DNA from 2 places in the Rhizobium sp. NPDC090275 genome. Region 1 is predicted to be linked to the other one. Evidence: predicted binding sites of a transcription regulator. Region 1 holds the regulator's gene; the other holds the start of a gene.
The links. The regulator LexA, encoded in region 1, represses DNA repair genes until DNA is damaged. The targets are predictions, from matches to a motif close to TGTTCNNNNTGTGTTCNG.

Region 1 (9,408 bases):
GCTCGGATGCATCCGGCTCCGGTGCGGCCTGGGCGAAGTCGGCGCTATCGGCGACGATGTCGCGAACGTCCTTGTCGACCGCCTTGAGATCGTCCTCTGAGGCCCAGCCCTTTTCAATGAGGCGTGCCTTGACCTGCTCGATCGGATCCTGCTCGGAGCGCATCTTCTGCACTTCTTCCTTGGAGCGATACTTCGCCGGGTCGGACATGGAGTGACCGCGATAACGATAGGTCAGCATTTCGAGAATGATCGGACCCTTGCCGGAACGGCAATGCTCGAGCGCCTCGTCGGCCGCAGCCTTGACGGCGCGAACATCCATGCCGTCGACCTGGACGCCGGGGATGCCGAAGCCGGAACCACGCAGCGAGTAGTTCGACTGCGCCGTCGCGCGGGCCGTGGACGTGCCCATGGCGTAACGGTTGTTTTCGATGATGTAGATGATCGGGAGCTTCCACAGAGCAGCCATGTTGAAGCTCTCGTAGACCTGGCCCTGGTTGGCGGCGCCGTCGCCGAAATAGGCGATCGAGACGCTGTCATTGCCGCGATAGCGGTTGGCGAAGGCGAGACCGGTGCCGAGCGACACCTGTGCGCCGACGATGCCGTGACCGCCGTAGAAATGCTTCTCCTTGGAGAACATGTGCATCGAGCCGCCCTTGCCACGGGAGTAGCCGTCGATGCGGCCGGTCAGCTCGGCCATGACGCCGCGTGCGGTCATGCCGGTTGCCAGCATGTGACCGTGGTCGCGGTAAGCGGTGATGACCTGGTCACCTTCCTTCTGCGCCATCTGCATGCCGACGACGACAGCTTCCTGACCGATATAAAGGTGACAGAAACCGCCGATGAAGCCCATGCCGTAAAGCTGGCCCGCCTTCTCTTCGAAACGGCGGATGAGTAGCATTTCGCGATAAGCCTTGAGCTCTTCGTCACGATCGAAATCGGCCACCGGGCCGCCATTCGATGCCTTGGCTGCGGGCTTTGCGCTTGTCTTACGGCTGGAAACGGTCGCGTTTTTTCGCGGAGCCATTCAACCCTCCCTATGGGTTTATCGGTTCTTGGGTGGTGCGCACCATAAGGAAGAAATTTCGCCGCAGCAATGCCATAATTGCATGGCTCGTATTCATCAATAAGCCATTGATAAATATCAATTTATTTCGATTAACCGGAATCCAGTTAATTCGAATAATGATTGAATATGACGACCTCATCGGCGCGGGAGAAGTTCAGCTGAAGACGGGCCTTCTCGTCCAGCATGTCCCTATCCATGGAACCATCACTTAGGAGCGCCACCTGCTTTTCAAGGTGTTCGCGCTTATTTTTAAGCACGGCCAGCTCTCTTTCGCGCGTGATGCGCTGGCGCTCGAACACTTCGGTCGCGCGCAGGCCGTAGTCGCCATGGATGCAATGGTAGCCGAAGTAGGAGAGAAACGCGACCGCCATCGCCGGAATGACGAAACGGCCGATCTTTTTCTTCTTATGATGCTTGGTCCACATACACGCATTCTCGAAACGCATTACCCTTGACCAGAAGACTACCGGGCAGAGATTAACCGTCCGTTGACTATGAACGCGGCGCAACAAAAAACCCGCGCCGGTGAAGGCGCGGGTTCCAAATGCCTGAAATAAGACGACTTAGCCGCGAAGGATCGAACGGCCGGCGTACTGGGCCTGCGGGCCGAGGCCCTCTTCGATGCGGATCAGCTGATTGTACTTGGCAAGACGATCCGAACGCGACAGCGAGCCGGTCTTGATCTGACCGCAGTTGGTCGCAACGGCGAGATCGGCGATCGTGCTGTCTTCGGTTTCGCCCGAACGGTGCGACATGACGGCGGTGTAGGCTGCCTTGTGCGCGGTGTTGACGGCGTCGAGCGTTTCCGTCAGCGAACCGATCTGGTTGACCTTGACGAGGATCGAGTTGGCGACGCCCATCTTGATACCATCGCGCAGGCGAGCCGAGTTGGTGACGAAGAGATCGTCGCCGACGAGCTGAACCTTCTTGCCGGCCAGATCCGTCAGAGCCTTCCAGCCATCCCAGTCGTCTTCAGCCATGCCGTCTTCGATCGAGATGATCGGGTACTGGGCAGCGAGCTGTGCCAGGTATTCGGCCATTGCGCCCGGCTCCAGCGTGCGGCCTTCGCCTTCCAGAACGTACTTGCCGTCCTTGAAGAATTCGGTCGAGGCGCAGTCGAGGCCGAGGTGGATGTCTTCGCCAGGCTTGTAGCCGGCTTTCTCGATCGACTTCATGATGAAGTCGAGGGCTTCAGGAGCGCTCTTCAGGCCCGGTGCGAAACCGCCTTCGTCGCCGACGTTGGTGTTGTGACCCTGGGCAGCCAGTTCCTTGCGGAGCGTGTGGAAGACTTCCGAGCCCATGCGAACGGCTTCGCGGATGGAATCAGCGCCTACAGGCAGGATCATGAATTCCTGGAAGTCGATCGGGTTGTCGGCATGCGCGCCGCCGTTGATGATGTTCATCATCGGAACCGGCAGCAGGTGCGCGGAAGCGCCACCAACGTAGCGGTAGAGCGGCAGGCCGGCAGCTTCAGCGGCAGCCTTGGCAACGGCCAGCGAAACGCCGAGGATGGCGTTGGCGCCGAGGCGCGACTTGTTCGGCGTGCCGTCCAGTTCGATCATGATGTTGTCGATCTGGATCTGGTTTTCAGCGTCGATGCCGCCGATGGCGTCGAAGATTTCCGTGTTGGCGGCTTCGACGGCCTTTTCGACACCCTTGCCGAGATAACGCTTGCCACCATCGCGGAGTTCGACGGCTTCGTGCGCGCCGGTCGACGCGCCCGACGGAACGGCGGCGCGGCCCATGCTGCCATCTTCGAGATAGACATCGACTTCGACGGTGGGATTACCACGGCTGTCGAGAATCTCGCGGGCGATAATATCGGTAATAGCGGTCATCGGCTCTTCTCTGCTTGAGGGTGGATAAATCGTTTGAAATTCGTCTTTAATCGAAGATGCGCAAATTACAATGGCAGTTCGGAGCCGTTTTGCGCATGCTTCGCCGCTTTATTCCTCGTGGCCTAATACACGAACGTGTCAGTCTTTTGAACGTCAGCCCTTGGCGATGGCGTCGAAGGCCAGCAGCTTTTCCAGCAGGCGCGGCATATCCTTGAGATAGACCATGTTCGGGCCATCCGACGGCGCGTTGTCGGGATCTTCGTGCGTCTCGACGAACACACCGGCGACACCGACGGCGACCGCCGCACGCGCCAGCGTTTCCACGAATTCGCGCTGGCCGCCACTGGAGCCACCCTGCCCGCCCGGCTGCTGTACCGAATGGGTCGCATCGAAGACAACAGGCGCACCCATGGCTTCCATGATCGGCAGAGAGCGCATGTCGGAGACCAGCGTGTTGTAGCCGAAGGAAGCGCCGCGTTCGCACAGCATGATGTTCGGGTTGCCGCTGGCATTCAGCTTGGCCAGCACGTTCTTCATGTCCCAGGGCGCCAGGAACTGGCCCTTCTTGACGTTGATGGCGCGGCCGGTCTTGGCGGCGGCGACCAGCAGGTCCGTCTGCCGGCTAAGAAAGGCCGGGATCTGCAGCACATCGACGACAGTGGCGACTTCGGCGCACTGCTCCTCGGTGTGGATGTCCGTGAGAACGGGGAAGCCATATTCCTTCTTGAGATCGGCGAACACTTCAAGCGCCGTTTCAAGCCCGATACCACGCTGGGCCGACAGCGACGTGCGGTTGGCCTTGTCGAAGGAGGACTTGTAGACAAGGCCGATACCGAGCTTGTCGCAGAGCTCCTTTAGCGTGCCGGCGATCATGAAGGCATGGTCGCGGCTTTCCATCTGGCAGGGGCCGGCGATCAGCGACAGCTTGCCGGTGTTGGAAAACACCACACGGCCGGCGCCTTCGCCAACGGCCACCTCGGAATTGGTTTCAGTCATCGTTTCTCCTCGAAGGCGAAGAGCGCGCCCTGGCCGGGTGCGGCCTTCACCAGAATTCGATTGTTCTTGCGTGTATAGGTGATCCCGTTAGCAGCCAAATGCGCCTCTGTCACGGCGAGATCGGCAACGGAAAAGACAATCGCCGCGCCGCGCAGGCCGCGATCGGCCTTGGGCTCGGAGAGATCGTAATAGGCGTTCAAGCCATCCGGCGACAGGATATTGATACGGGCGTTGCCGGCATCCAGACTGACACCGAAGGCCTCCTCGCGGGTCGCCTGCGCATCAGACGCCAACTGCAACAGCGGCGCGAACGCCTTCGGATCGGAGGACGAGAGCACGATCGACAGGATGCCCAAAACGCCGTTCGCATGCGTTTCCAACGCCTTGCGGTCGCTGGGCAGCGGGTTGACGCGCTGGCAGGCGAAGAGGAAGAAATCGGGCGCGCGTAGATCGGCCGCGAAAGCGAGGCGGAACGCGGCGGTCGCCTCGGAACTATCCGGCATCTTCATCTGCCTGGCAAATTGCAGCATCTCGCCGCCGCTCATGCCATCGGCGAGAAAGCGTGTGTGATCACTGTCGGCATCAGGCGTCCCGAAGACGATCGCCGACAGCCCGTCATCGCCGCAGCGGAAGCGAAAGGCGCGGTCGCGGGCGGTGAAGACGTTGCCATCGCCGATGGCCGCTTCGTAAGTCTCCAGGCTGGCGATGCCGAGCGGCTCGAGATAGGTTTTGTCGGCGAAGAAGACGCAGGCATTCTCGGTGCCGAATGGGTGCCGCGCATCGGCGGCGACGGTAAAACCGAGCTTACCCAGGCGCTCGCGCGCCATCTCGATGTTGACGACCGGCAGCACCACGTGGTCCAGAGGATGGGGGTCACTCATCAGCAAATCCTCCCGAAATCGGCAGAGATGTGCGCTGGCTTTCGCCACAATGCAAGAGGCGAGCCCGGTTAAATCGAATGAAGTGCAAAATCGCGACGATTCCGAGCCAAGTTTTACGAAAATTTAGGCACTTGCGGAACACATATGGAACATATAGTGTCCGTTCTGGCTTTGTTTCACGACTCTGGGGTTCATTTCGATGCTGACACGCAAGCAACAAGAACTGCTTCTGTTCATTCATGAGCGGATGAAAGAGTCGGGCGTTCCGCCATCCTTCGATGAAATGAAGGATGCACTCGATCTCGCATCAAAATCCGGCATTCACCGGCTGATCACCGCGCTGGAAGAGCGCGGCTTCATTCGCCGGCTGCCGAACCGAGCGCGCGCGCTCGAGGTGATCAAGCTGCCGGAAGCCTATAATCCGAGCCTGCAGCCGCGACGCGGCTTCTCGCCGAGCGTCATTGAAGGCAGCCTCGGCAAGCCGCAGCCGGTGGCCGCAGCCCCTGCCCCGAAGGCCGCGCCGAGCGCCGACAACGGCAACTCAGCGTCCGTTCCCGTCATGGGCCGCATCGCCGCCGGTGTGCCGATCTCGGCGATCCAGAACAACACCCACGACATCACCGTCCCCGCCGACATGCTCGGCTCCGGCGAGCACTACGCGCTCGAGGTCAAGGGCGACTCGATGATCGAAGCCGGCATTTTCGACGGCGACACCGTCATCATCCGCAACGGCAACACCGCCAACCCCGGCGATATCGTTGTGGCGCTTGTCGATGACGAGGAAGCGACGCTGAAGCGCTTCCGCCGCAAGGGCGCCTCGATCGCGCTGGAAGCCGCGAACCCGGCTTACGAAACGCGTATTTTCGGGCCCGACCGCGTCAAGGTTCAGGGCAAGCTCGTCGGGCTTATTCGCCGGTATCACTGAGTGGTGACGTCACTAGTTGGTGACGGATCATCGCTGAAGCTGTCGTTGCGCCAGTCATAGGCGCGATGGCGCATCCACGGGCGACCGACGCTTTCATAGGCTGTTTTGACGACCGGCGCCCCCTGCTCGTCGATGCGGATTTCGACGGCGCCCGATCGCCTGAGGGTTTCGCCGGTCAATAGCATTGCGCCGGAACGGCATGTCGCCTGGCGCAGACGGACAGGCGTGATGACGATATCGGCAACGTCGCAGGCAGGACCGAGATAGGCGGCGTTTTCGAGCATCGCGATGATGTAGCCGCTGTCGAGCGCTGTCACGCACCAGGCCGTCTTCAGGCACTGAAAAGCGCTGTCATTTGTGGACGCTGCGGCATCGCGCATCATGGCGCGGGCTTCGCCTTGTTGTTTCAGTGTCAGCCTTGGTCGCGGCTCTCCCCTCTTCGGGATGGGCAAGGCCTCGCCTTCAAGCATGTCAGGCGGCTTGTGTTCTTCGATCGCGAGCGCGCGTTGCCATTGCCCGAAGATGAAGTCGGGCGGGCGTTCGCGGTTGCTGGCGAGGCCGTCGCCTGTGACTGCCGCCACGAGGCTCCCATCCTCGGAGACGACCAGCTCGGGCGCAGGTGCCGCAGGCAGCAGAACAACGACGAGCGTTGCAAGCGCGGCTCCCACAGCGCCGATCCATCGCAGCCGTGTCCGCATCAGCCCCCAGACTAGGAAGCCGAGCACGGCGATCGGGAAATACCATTCCGGTATCCGCCCGATATCGACACTGCCGCCCCAGCCGGAAACCATCTTGGCGATGTCGATCACCAGATCCAGCCCGAAGCCGGCGACGGTCCATAGTGGCGCGTCCAGACCAAAGGGCGTCGCCAACATCGCGAGCATTCCGAAAGGCATGACGATGAAGGAGATAACGGGCATTGCAAGCAGGTTGGCGGGAAGGCCGTAGCCGCTCAGCCGATGAAAATGCTCGATCGAAAACAGCGCCGTCGAGAAACCGCCGATCATCGAGGTCAGCGCGATGCCGCCAAAGAAGCGAAGCGTGACCATGACCGGCTTTATCGCGGGATGCGTGAGAAAAACGCTTTCGCGATGCCGCCTCCTAGTCCAGACAGCAAAGCCCGCGACCAGCGCCAGCGTCGCGGCGTAGGACATCTGGAAGCTGGGGCCCAGCACCTCCGATGGTGACATCAGGATGATCAGCAGCGCCGAGAGCGCGATGTTGCGCAGGCTGATCGAGGGGCGATCGAACAGCACCGCGACCAGCATGATCGCCATCATGATAAAGGCGCGCTCGGCGGAGACGGCGAAGCCCGAGATCATGTAATAGGCGGTCAGCGCCAGAAGCGCGCTGCCGGCGGCGAGCTTCTTGGTCGGATAGGCCTGCGCGAAGCCAGGAAACAGTCCAAAGAACAGCCGCAGCCCGACAAAGCAGATGCCGGCCGACAGCGCCATGTTGAGGCCCGAGATCGCGACGATATGCGCGAGGCCGGATTGGCGCAGGGCCTCCGTCGTCTCGTTGGAGATAGCGCGTCTCTCATCGGTGACAAGCGAGGCGGCGAAGGCGCCGGTATCATCAGGCAGGATGCTGCGAATGCGGTCGCCAATACTGCTGCGCAAGCCGTAGAGCCATTCCACGGCGCGATCGGCGGCAGAGAGATCGGCGATATCGGTCTGCGACGCGATGGGCTGCGGAACGCCGTAGAAGAAGCCGTTGGCGCCGATGCCGTCGAAATAGGCGGAGAAGGCGAAATCGTTCAGTTCGGGGAGCGCAGGTCCGGCTGGCGGCGTCAGGCGCACACGGCCTCTGAGCCATCCGCCGACCGCGACGGGCTCTCCTGCACGCGCGACGAGCGAGACCTGCTGCGGCGAACGCTTGAGCGCGGGCTCGTCCGTGCGCGTTACCCTGACGATGTAGCGCCAGCGGCCGTTGTCATCTCCCTCGCGCCGTTCCACGCGGCCGGTCACAGTCGTGGTCACCGGTGTGTCGAGAACGATGGTATCAGCGCGCCACGTCTCGAGTTGCGCCGCGAACATGCCGAGGACGACAAGCAGGCCTGATATCGCCACGCGGCGGGTCGCGACGCGCGCAGCGCCGGCCAAGACAAAGACGAGACCGAAGAGGATAGCCCAGGCAAGGAGCCGCATAGGGGGCATATCGACGGCGAGCCGGAACCAGGCGACGGCGCCAGCGCCGAGGAAGACGGGCGACGCCAGGAAAAAGCGGCCGTGGTCGAATTCCGTGCTGAATGCCTGTGCTGCGAAGGATGCCTGACGATTGATCCCTCGGCTTGCGCGACTCAGAAAACCCGACGTCGACTGCGTCAATGGCGCGCGCGTCATTATGGCACGGGCATTTTGCCCTGTTACGGCCGGCAAATTGGCAATTTGCGCCGCTTCGGGTGGCATCAAAACGACGTGACTGGCATTCAACTCCGGCATGCAACGACACCCGAAAGCCACCCTGACCTGCAATCAGAATGAGGCCGGTGGAGCCGAAACGCAACTATAATCGTTTGAATTCAAACGGGAAATAAAACCATCAAAAATGTCAGGTTTATCATTGACTTCCGCTATGCGGAGACGACATCGCTGGAGTGCTTAAAAGTTGATACTGCGATGCACAAAATGGCATCACGGTAACTTGGCATTAGGCGCGCGATCATATAGCTATCGCAGACGACGCTTAACCCTATGGCGCTTTTAAGGCGCCAACCGCCAGTTTGGAGGATCAGAATGACGGATCAAAGCGCAACACTGAAACTCGGTGAGAAGACAGTCGACCTGCCGGTCAAGAGCGGCACGATCGGCCCTGATGTCATCGATATCGGCGCCCTCTACAAGAACACGGCTTCCTTCACGTACGATCCTGGTTTCACCTCGACCGCATCCTGTGAATCGAAAATCACTTATATCGACGGCGACGAGGGCGTTCTGCTCCATCGCGGTTACCCGATCGAGCAGCTGGCCGAACAGGGCGACTTCCTCGAAGTCTGCTACCTGCTTCTCTACGGCGAACTGCCGACCGCCGCGCAGAAGAAGGACTTCGACTACCGCGTCACGCACCACACCATGGTGCACGAGCAGATGAGCCGCTTCTTCACCGGTTTCCGCCGCGACGCGCATCCGATGGCCGTCATGTGCGGCTGCGTCGGCGCCCTGTCGGCATTCTACCACGACAGCACCGACATCACCGATCCGCACCAGCGCATGGTCGCTTCGCTTCGCATGATCGCCAAGATGCCGACGATCGCCGCCATGGCCTACAAGTACCATATCGGCCAGCCCTTCGTTTACCCGAAGAACGATCTCGACTACGCGTCGAACTTCCTGCGCATGTGCTTTGCCGTTCCTTGCGAGGAATATGTGGTCAATCCGGTGCTTGCCCGCGCCATGGACCGCATCTTCATCCTGCACGCCGACCACGAGCAGAACGCTTCGACGTCCACCGTTCGTCTCGCCGGCTCCTCGGGTGCAAACCCGTTCGCCTGCATCGCGGCAGGCATTGCCTGCCTCTGGGGCCCTGCCCACGGCGGCGCCAACGAAGCAGCGCTCAACATGCTGCAGGAAATCGGCACGGTCGACCGCATTCCTGAGTACATCGCCCGCGCCAAGGACAAGAATGATCCGTTCCGCCTGATGGGCTTTGGCCACCGCGTGTACAAGAACTACGACCCGCGCGCCAAGATCATGCAGAAGACGA
Region 2 (9,408 bases), on a different contig from region 1:
GCAGAAGGCGCTCGACACGGTTTCGGTCGGCGACAATCTGCTACCCAACTACGCGCCGCTCAACGCGCTGCGCCAGAGCATCACCAATGACGAAAAGCAGGTGCAGCAGATCACCACCGCCAAGCAGGGTGCGGCCGGCGTGCTGTTCTCCTTTGCCGGCGCGCTGAACCGCGACGGCGCCGAAGACATCGTCTCGCTCTACCTGCAGATCGCCCGCGCGCTCGATCCTGATAGCGCCGACGCGCTGGTCATGCTCGGCGGTATCGCCGAGAAGCAGAACCAGCTGGACCGCGCCATCGCGCTCTACAAAGAAGTGCCCGACAATTCGCCGATGAGCCGCATCTCCGAGCTGCAGCTCGGCCTGGCGCTCGCCGAAGGCGGCAAGGTCGACGAAGCCCGTGCGCATCTGCAGGGGCTGATCCAGTCGGACCCGAAGGATATTCGCAGCTACCTCGCCTATGGCAGCGTTCTTTCCGACGCCAAGGACTACAAGGCGATGGCCGAGAACTACGACAAGGCTGTCGATGTGATCGGGCCGCTGCCGGGCAAGAACACCTGGACTGTCTTCTTCCAGCGCGGCATCGCCTATGAGCGGCTGAAGCAGTGGGACAAGGCCGAGCCGAGCTTCCGCAAGGCGCTTGAGCTGAACCCGAACCAGCCGCAGGTGCTCAACTATCTCGGCTATTCCTGGATCGACATGAACCGGAACCTCGACGAGGGTCTGGAGATGATCAAGAAGGCCGTCGATCTGCGCCCCGACGATGGCTACATCATCGATTCGCTCGGCTGGGCCTATTTCCGCCTCGGCAAGTTCGACGACGCGACCGAGGAGCTGGAGCGCGCGGCACAGATCAAGGCCGGTGACGCGACGATCAATGACCATCTGGGCGATGCCTACTGGCGCGTCGGGCGCAAGCTCGAGGCCGTCTATCAGTGGAACCGGGCGCTGGGCTCGGAACCCGAGGCCGCCGAGATCCCGAAGATCAAGGACAAGATCGCCAACGGCCTGCCTGCGGTGACCGACGACGCCAAGACCGTCGACAAGAAGATGCCCGATCCGGCCCCTGTCGACCCGAAGCCGGCCGACAAGAAGACCTGATCATCCATGGCTGACATCGGCTTCGGCTTCGCCGACGGCGTTGCGATCAGCGAGGAGGCCTTTGCCAAGATCAATCTGGCCCTGCATGTGACGGGCCAGAGAGACGACGGCTATCATCTGCTCGAAATGCTGGTGACGTTCACGCGGTCGGGCGATCGGCTGGCCTTCGCGCCAGCGGATGCCGACGAATTTCATATCTCCGGCCGATTTGGCGATGCGCTTACTGGTGATGGCGGCACCAATCTGGTGCTGACGGCGCGCGATGCGCTGCGTCTGGCTGTTATCGACGCCGGCGGGACCGCACCGCCCGTCAGCATTCATTTGCGCAAGGACTTGCCGATTGCCTCAGGCATCGGCGGCGGCTCGGCGGATGCGGCGGCGGCACTGCGCGGGCTGATGCGGCTCTGGGGCACTCCCCTGCCCGCCACGACTATCGACGCCATCGCCATCAAGCTCGGCGCCGATGTGCCGATGTGTCTCACGAGCCGGCCACTGATTGCACGCGGGATCGGCGAGCGGATCGAGACGGTGCGCGACCTGCCGGTTTTTCCCATGGTGCTCGCCAATCCACTGAAGGGGGTTTCGACGCCCGAGGTTTTCCGCAGGCTCGCGACCAAGACCAACGGCGCACTTGTGGTAGCACCCGGCCTCCCCTGGCTCGATACGTTGCGCGCCATGCGCAACGATCTCGAACCGCCGGCGCGCGCGCTGCTGCCCGAGATCGCCGAAATCGCCGATATGCTCTCCGATCAGGGCGCGCTCTTCGTGCGCATGTCGGGCTCTGGCGCGACGTGCTTCGGCATATTCGCCAACACGGACGACGCGGAAGCCGCGGCGCGTGCGCTTCACGGCAAGCGGCCGAACTGGTATTTCGAGGCAACCGAAACATTGGCGGGAGACGATGATGACAGGCGTTGACGACACGCGTCCGTTCATTCCAGTGGGATTTGCCGTGCTGACGGTTTCAGATACGCGCACCACCGCCGACGACCGCTCCGGCGATACGCTGGCGGCCCGCATTTCGGAGGCCGGACACCGTCTCATCGCGCGCGCCATCGCGCCCGACGACAGACAGGCGATCGCCGCGCAGGTGCAGGCCTGGACGGCGCAATCGGATATCGACGTGATCATCACCACCGGTGGAACCGGCTTTACCGGCCGCGACGTGACGCCCGAGGCGCTGGAGCCGCTGTTCGACAAGCGCATGGACGGCTTTTCGGCCGTCTTCCACCGCATCTCGCAGGACAAGATCGGCACCTCGACAGTGCAGTCGCGCGCGACGGCGGGGCTGATCGGCACCACCTTCGTCTTCGTGCTACCGGGATCGCCCGGCGCCTGCAAGGACGCGTGGGACGGCATCTTGAAGGCGCAGTTCGATTATCGCCACATGCCGTGCAACTTCGTGGAAATCATGCCCAGGCTCGATGAGCACCTGAAGCGCGGCGCTTAAAAAACTAGTTCCGCGCCGAACGCGCCACCCAGGACGGGATAAGCTCGGCCGATAGCTTGCGCAACTTCTGGCCCTTGACGAATTCGGCGAGCTGCATGCCGCTACGCGCCGTCGCCAGCGCATGTTTTTTCGGCAGCAGCAGCCCAAGCTCCAGCGGCGCCAGGCGGCGCAGGCGCTGATAGAAAGGCCGGCGATAGCCGCGCGAGGCGGTGAAGCGGGCGGGCAGCTTGTTCAGCGCCACATATTCGGCGATCTCGTCGATCCAGCCGCTCTGCGGGCGGGCGCCGGGCTCGACGAACAACAGCCATTCGCCGCGCGCCGAGCGCAATATGTCCTTGATATCCCAATGCTGATGGAAGCGGCAGCCGGCGGCGTCCGCGACCTTGGACGAGCCATCGCGCGAGCCGTGATCGAGCACCACCACATCGCTCACCAGCCCCTCCACGGCACCAGCAACCAACACCGATAACGTCTGCGCCAGCTCAGGTTCCTGATCCCGGCATTCCAATACGACAGTCAACATTGCTCATTTATAGTGCGACGCACAAAACATTACCAGCGACAGTTTTCCAAATTTGTTCTTGCATTGTTCTCATTTCGGCGATAGGAATTTAATCACCAGAACGGATGGGGACGACGAGTCTTCCATCGACGGAGAAACCCGATGAACGAACAGTCCCTTGCAGGGCAGGCCGCATTCGCGCCTGCCAATACGGCGGATATTGCCGACGCGATGATCGTTTCTTCCGGCCTCAGGATCGAGGTCGACCGCCGGCGTGGCCGCGGTGCGGGGCTGAACCCGAGCGGGCGCTTCGAGCCGCAGAGCCGCGAAGGCTTCGACGATGGCTGGCAGACGCTGGAAGAGCTGCCGCCGTTCAAGACCGAGGTGCAGATCGAAAAGCCGCGCACGGCAATCACCCGCAATGAATCGCCGGATATCCCCTTCGACCGTTCGATCAACCCCTATCGCGGCTGTGAGCACGGCTGCATCTATTGCTTCGCGCGGCCCACGCACGCCTATATGGGCCTGTCGGCGGGGCTGGATTTCGAAGCGCGGCTGTTTGCCAAGCCGGATGCGGCCAAGCTCCTGGAGCGTGAGCTTGCCAAGCCCGGCTACAAGCCGCGTGTGATCGCCATCGGCACCAATACGGACCCGTATCAGCCGATCGAGAAGGAATGGCGGATCATGCGGGATATACTCGAGGTGCTGGAGCGGGCGAACCATCCTGTTTCCATCGTCACCAAGTCGGCGCTCATCCTGCGCGATCTCGATATCCTGCAGAGCATGGCGAAGAAGAACCTGGTGCGCGCCTCGCTGTCCGTGACGACGCTGGACCGCAAGCTGGCGCGGACGATGGAGCCGCGCGCCTCGACCCCGTCGAAGCGGCTCGATGCGCTGAAGGCGCTGAGCGACGCCGGCATCCGCACATCTGTGATGATGGCGCCGGTCATTCCAGCGCTGAACGATCATGAGATCGAGCGCGTGCTCGATGCCGCGCATGCAGCGGGCGCCACGGAGGCGGGTTATGTGATCCTGCGTCTTCCATTGGAGGTGTCGCCGCTGTTTCGTGACTGGCTGCTGCAGCACTATCCGGATCGCTACCGGCACGTGATGTCGCTGGTGCGCTCGATGCGCGGCGGCAAGGATTACGACGCCGATTTCAGTAAGCGCATGAAGGGTGCCGGTCCCTATGCCTGGCAGATCGCCCGGCGCTTCGAGATGGCCACGAAGCGGCTCGGCATGACCCGCCGCAGCATGCCGCTGCGCGACGACCTCTTCGTGCCGCCCAATGGCAGCGGCGTGCAGCTGTCGCTGCTCTAGTTTTGTAGCATGTCGTTGTCGCAAAACCGCTGCACAGTTTTGCGCGACATGCTCGGACATTCCCTTACGGACGGCTGACCCTGGCCTTCCGTTCTCAAGTCCCCGGCCCGCCGCCCTGATCCGGGGACTTGCAGGAAATCGGGTTGGCGTGCGAAGTTCAGCCGCATGAAACGTCGCACGCCACCCGATTCTCCCATGCTTTTCGAAGACGTCCCGCTGCTTCCGGATTTCCGGCTGGAGCTGAAGGCGCGCAAGGCCGGTCACTGGCCTGTTGCCGGCGTCGATGAGGCCGGGCGCGGACCGCTGGCGGGACCCGTGGTTGCCGCGGCCGTCATTCTCGACCCGAAGCGCATCCCCGAGGGCTTGAACGATTCCAAACAGCTCTCCGCGCAGAGACGGGAAGAACTGTTCGAGCAGATCCTTGCCACCGCGACCGTCGCGATCGCCTCTTCCAGCTCGCGCCGCATCGACGAGACGGATATCCGCAAGGCAAGCCTCGATGCCATGCGCCGGGCAATCCTCAGCCTCTCCATCCCGGCAAGCTACGTGCTGACCGACGGGCTGGACGTGCCGCCCGGGCTCGAATGCCCCGGCCAGGCCGTCGTCAAGGGCGATGCCCGCTCCGTTTCGATCGCGGCCGCCTCCATCGTTGCCAAGGTCACGCGCGACCGGATGATGACGCGCGCGGACCTCATCTTCCCCGCCTATGGCTTCGCCGCGCATGCCGGCTACGGCACCGCACGCCACCGCGCCGGCATCGACAGCCACGGCCCCTGCCCGCTGCATCGGATGAGCTTCGGGCGGCTCAAGCAGTTCCTGGTCACCGACGGCGAGTAGGCGACACCTCGCACGTCGTTTCAGCGTTACCGCGAACAACATCCCCAAAACGCAAAAAACCCCGGCGAACCGGGGCTTTAAAATGCGATAGGACCAATCTCAGTTGAGGCGGGTCTTTACCTGGCCGAGGGCGTTTCCGAAGAGTTCGGACTGAACCTTGGCATCGGCCTTCTTGACGAGAACCGTTTCAGCGGCGGCGATGGCGAGGTCGACGGCTGCGGAACGAACCGCCTTCATCGCATCGGCTTCGGCCTGCTTGATCTTCGCTTCCGAAACCGCGGTACGGTTGGCGACGAATTCCTCGGTCTTCTTCTTGGCTTCGGCGGTGAACATTTCCGCTTCGCGCTCGGCGGCTGCCAGGATATGGGCAGCTTCCGCTTCGGCTTCCTTGCGCTTGCGCTGATATTCGGCCAGCAGGTGCTGGGCCTCTTCACGCAGGCGCTTGGCTTCCGACAGCTCGTTGCGGATCTGATCGGCGCGGTCGTCGAGCGACGTCGCCATCATGCCGGGAACCTTGAGGTAGACGACCAGCGCCAGGAACAGGACGAGACCGACGAATGCGAAGAATGTTGCGTCCAGTGCAAATTCCATCGATCAAGCTCCCTTCTTGGCCGCGGTAACGGCGGACGTTACTTCAGCCTTGGTGGCGGTGCCACCGATCAGCTGTTCGACGACGGCCTTTGCCGTTTCCTCGGCGATCGTGCCGACATCCGCGAATGCCTTCGCCTTGATATCGGCGATGTGGCCTTCCGCAGCCTTCAATTTTTCGCCCAGAGCAGCTTCGACCGCGCGGCGGTCGGCCTCGGCCTTGAGCTTGGCGGCGTCGCGCGCTGCCGTGCCGATTGCGTTCGACTTGGCGCGGGCTTCTGCGAGTTCGGCTTCGTAGGCAGCAACGTCTGCGTCTGCCTGCGCCTTCAGGCGTGCAGCCTCATCGAGGTCCTGGGCAATGCGCGTGTGGCGCTGCTCGAGGATACCGCCGATGCGCGGTGCAATGACCTTTTGCATGAGCACGAAGAAAATGACGAAGGTAATCGCCAGCCAGAGCAGCTGGGACGCATACGTCGAAGTATCGAAAGGCGGGAAAACACCGCCATGGTGTTCGGCTGGCACGCCGGTCTCGGTATGAACCTCGCCTGCGGCCGGGGCAGCATGCGCGTCTGTACCGGTCGCTGCACCAGTTTCTGCGGTTCCCGCCGGGGCTTCTTCAGCGTAAGCCGGGGTCACAAAAAACATGCTCACCTCCAGGTGTACTGCAAATACAAAGGATCACGGCTCGCTGTTCGCAGGCCGTGATCCCTCAGTGCGCCGAAATTAAACGGCGAACAGCAGAAGGAGAGCGACGAGCAGCGAGAAGATGCCCAGAGCTTCCGTAACGGCGAAGCCGAATACCAGACGGCCGAACTGGCTGTCAGCGGCAGACGGGTTGCGCAGGGCGCCCGACAGGTAGCTGCCGAAGATGTTGCCGAGGCCGAGAGCCGTACCGGCCATACCAAAGCAAGCGAGGCCTGCACCGATGAATTTTGCTGCTTCCGCGTCCATGTTGTACTCCTTTGAAATGGTTGTTGCGGCGAATTGACTGACGCCCGCGGACGTCAATGTCGGTATCCCTTAGTGGCCACCCGGATGGATCGCGTCGTTGAGGTACATGCAAGTCAGCACCGCAAAGACGTAAGCCTGGAGGAAGGCGACGAGGAACTCGAGACCCGTCAGAGCGACGGTCATGATGAGGGGAAGAACGGCGCCACCGATACCAACAGCACCCATGGCTCCAAGCGAGGCAACGAAGCCCGCGAACACTTTAAGGGTGATGTGACCGGCCAGCATGTTGGCGAAGAGACGAACGGAAAGCGAAATCGGACGCGACAGGAACGAGATGATTTCGATGGCGACGACCAGCGGCAGCAAGATGCCGGGAACGCCCTGAGGCACGAAGACATTCAGGAAGTGGAAGCCGTGCTTGTAGAAGCCGTAGACCAGAACCGTGCCGATGACGAGCAGAGCGAGAGCAAAGGTGACGATGATCTGGCTGGTGATGGTGAAGAAGTATGGGAACATGCCGAGCAGGTTTGCGGTCAGCACGAACATGAAGAGCGAGAAGACCAGCGGGAAGAACTTCATCCCCTTGGATCCGGCGCCTTCTTTCAGCATTCCCGCGATGAACTCGTAGGACATTTCGGCGACCGACTGCGAGCGGCCCGGCACGATGGCGCGGTTCGACGTCGAGAAATAGAGGAAGCCGGCGGCCACGGCAGCGGAAGCCGCCATGAACAGCGAGGCGTTCGTAAACGAGAAATCAATCCCGCCGATTTCGATCGGCACAATCTTCTGGATCAGGAACTGATGAGTCGGATCGTTAGACACCGCTTGTTCTCTCTATATCTTATACCCGCACGAAGCGGGATTATTGCACTGGATCGAACGCCTGAACGTTCCGCCCTATTTCCGGTCGCTTTCGCGCATATCGAGATCCGGTTTCGCAACCTTGCCCGCAGCGCGCATCACGTTCAGCACGCCGGCACCAAATCCAAGAAGAAGAAGTACGATCAATCCCCAAGGCGCAGTGCCGACAAAACGGTCGAAGAGATAGCCCAGGACAGCGCCGACCACGACCGCGGAAATGAACTCGCTCGAAAGCTTCATCGCCTGGGCGTAGCCCTTGCGGCTTACCTCGGCGCGGGCCTCATCGGCCTCGTCCTTCCCCGCCTCGATGCGCTTGGTCGCGAGTTCCGCTCCCAGTTGCGCACGGCGCTTTTCCAGACTCTCCTCGCGGCCATCCGCCATCGTGCTCTCCTCCGCCTGCCGCCGTCCGCTACGCCGCTACCCCGGTTTACCGGACAACGACCCCAAGGCTGAAGAACCTTCCGGCCCGCTTTGAAGTCGCGCGCAACATAGTTTTAGCAAAATCCATAGTCAAGGCGTAGCAGGCCGATGTCCAGCCATAAAATAAGCGATCAAAAACATATAGTTAGATCGATACGGGCGGGTTGTGGCGGAATCGGGGGAAAGAATCCGTGGGCTGACGCGGCAATAAGGCGCGAAAACGCGCCTTTTACCGGCTTTTTGTCAGCTCCAGCCGCCGCCATAGGTGCGGTAGAAGACGTGCAGACCGATACGGCCGACCTTTTCCATGGTCTTTGCCCATTTCGGGCGAACATAGACGGCGTGGTAATGGGTGGCGGAGCCAACCTGGGGCAGCCAGATGCGGCCGGCGGTGACCGCCATCGCCACATCGCGGGCGATTCTCCAATGGGCCTGCGAGTTCACGCGGTCCTTGATGTTGTCGCAAGCGAAGGAGAACTGGCAGCGGTTGCGCCAATCCTCGTTCTGGTAGACGACGCCGCAGATGGTCTTCGGGTAAGCCGGGTTGCGCACACGATTGAGGATCACCTGGGCGACGGCCGCCTGGCCCTTCACGGTTTCGCCACGCGCCTCGAAATAGATGCCTGAGGCCAGACACTGCTGCTCGGCGGGCGAGAAGACGCTGGCCGGCAGGATGCTCGCGGCCCAGGCGTGATCCTTCGGGCCGATCTGCGGCACGAAGCGGCCGTTGTCGGCTTTCTCCGTCAGGATCGAATCGAAGGGTGACTGGCGGGCGTAATCGGGAGCGGCAGGGGCGAAGGCGGTTGCGAGCACGTCCGACTTGTTGCTGGTGACGAGATCGGCCAGCATCGGCGAGATGTCGGCTGCGGGCTTCGGCGGCTGCTTGCGGTAAAAGTTGGTGGCGATCTCGATTTCCTTGCCGCGGATCTTCGGTTTCACGAAGGCCGACTTGTCCTTCAGGTTGAAGGTCGGCTGAAACAGAAGACGGGTCCGCTGCAGGATCGAGCCGGCGGAGAAATCCTTCGGTGGCTGCACTTGCTCGACGGCGACCACCCTGCCCTTCTTGGTGGCGCGGTTGACGCGGTCTTCATCGGGCGTGTCTTCGTGGCCCTTGTTCTCGGCGGTAAAGGCGACCTTGCGGCCATCGGGCAGCACCATGCCGGCACCGGATGCGATGGCGCCGGTAACCGCGGAATCCGCGAAGGCGAGTTCGGCCTGGTGGATGGAGCCGGCGGGGGAGTTGGTCAGCACCATGCGCCAGTTCTCGCGCCCCTGATCGAGGCCGGCCAGAAGCGCTGCCAGATCGGCATGCGAGGCCATGGTGGGGAACATCAGCCACGCGCAGACGCCGAAGAGCGCGGGGGAACTCCATCTTTGCAG

Region 2: ACIQUB_RS09585 (glycosyl transferase) is a predicted target of LexA. The motif match lies at 3,115-3,132, and genes of this name have one in related genera.

The regions. Positions count from the first base shown of each region.
Region 1 is NZ_JBIVYL010000002.1:521,649-531,056, reverse strand. Features, by position in the region: gene pdhA (pyruvate dehydrogenase (acetyl-transferring) E1 component subunit alpha) at 1-1,024, opposite strand, end outside; gene ACIQUB_RS06905 (septum formation initiator family protein) at 1,171-1,491, opposite strand; gene eno (phosphopyruvate hydratase) at 1,630-2,904, opposite strand; gene kdsA (3-deoxy-8-phosphooctulonate synthase) at 3,058-3,900, opposite strand; gene ACIQUB_RS06890 (VOC family protein) at 3,897-4,781, opposite strand; gene lexA (transcriptional repressor LexA) at 4,981-5,706, shown strand; gene ACIQUB_RS06880 (ComEC/Rec2 family competence protein) at 5,700-8,114, opposite strand; gene gltA (citrate synthase) at 8,442-9,408, shown strand, end outside.
Region 2 is NZ_JBIVYL010000003.1:327,343-336,750, reverse strand. Features, by position in the region: gene ACIQUB_RS09600 (tetratricopeptide repeat protein) at 1-1,099, shown strand, start outside; gene ACIQUB_RS09595 (4-(cytidine 5'-diphospho)-2-C-methyl-D-erythritol kinase) at 1,106-2,017, shown strand; gene moaB (molybdenum cofactor biosynthesis protein B) at 2,004-2,549, shown strand; gene ACIQUB_RS09585 (glycosyl transferase) at 2,554-3,072, opposite strand; gene ACIQUB_RS09580 (PA0069 family radical SAM protein) at 3,214-4,371, shown strand; gene ACIQUB_RS09575 (ribonuclease HII) at 4,537-5,208, shown strand; gene ACIQUB_RS09570 (F0F1 ATP synthase subunit B) at 5,308-5,799, opposite strand; gene ACIQUB_RS09565 (F0F1 ATP synthase subunit B) at 5,803-6,441, opposite strand; gene ACIQUB_RS09560 (F0F1 ATP synthase subunit C) at 6,520-6,747, opposite strand; gene ACIQUB_RS09555 (F0F1 ATP synthase subunit A) at 6,817-7,569, opposite strand; gene ACIQUB_RS09550 (AtpZ/AtpI family protein) at 7,645-7,989, opposite strand; gene ACIQUB_RS09545 (cell wall hydrolase) at 8,272-9,360, opposite strand.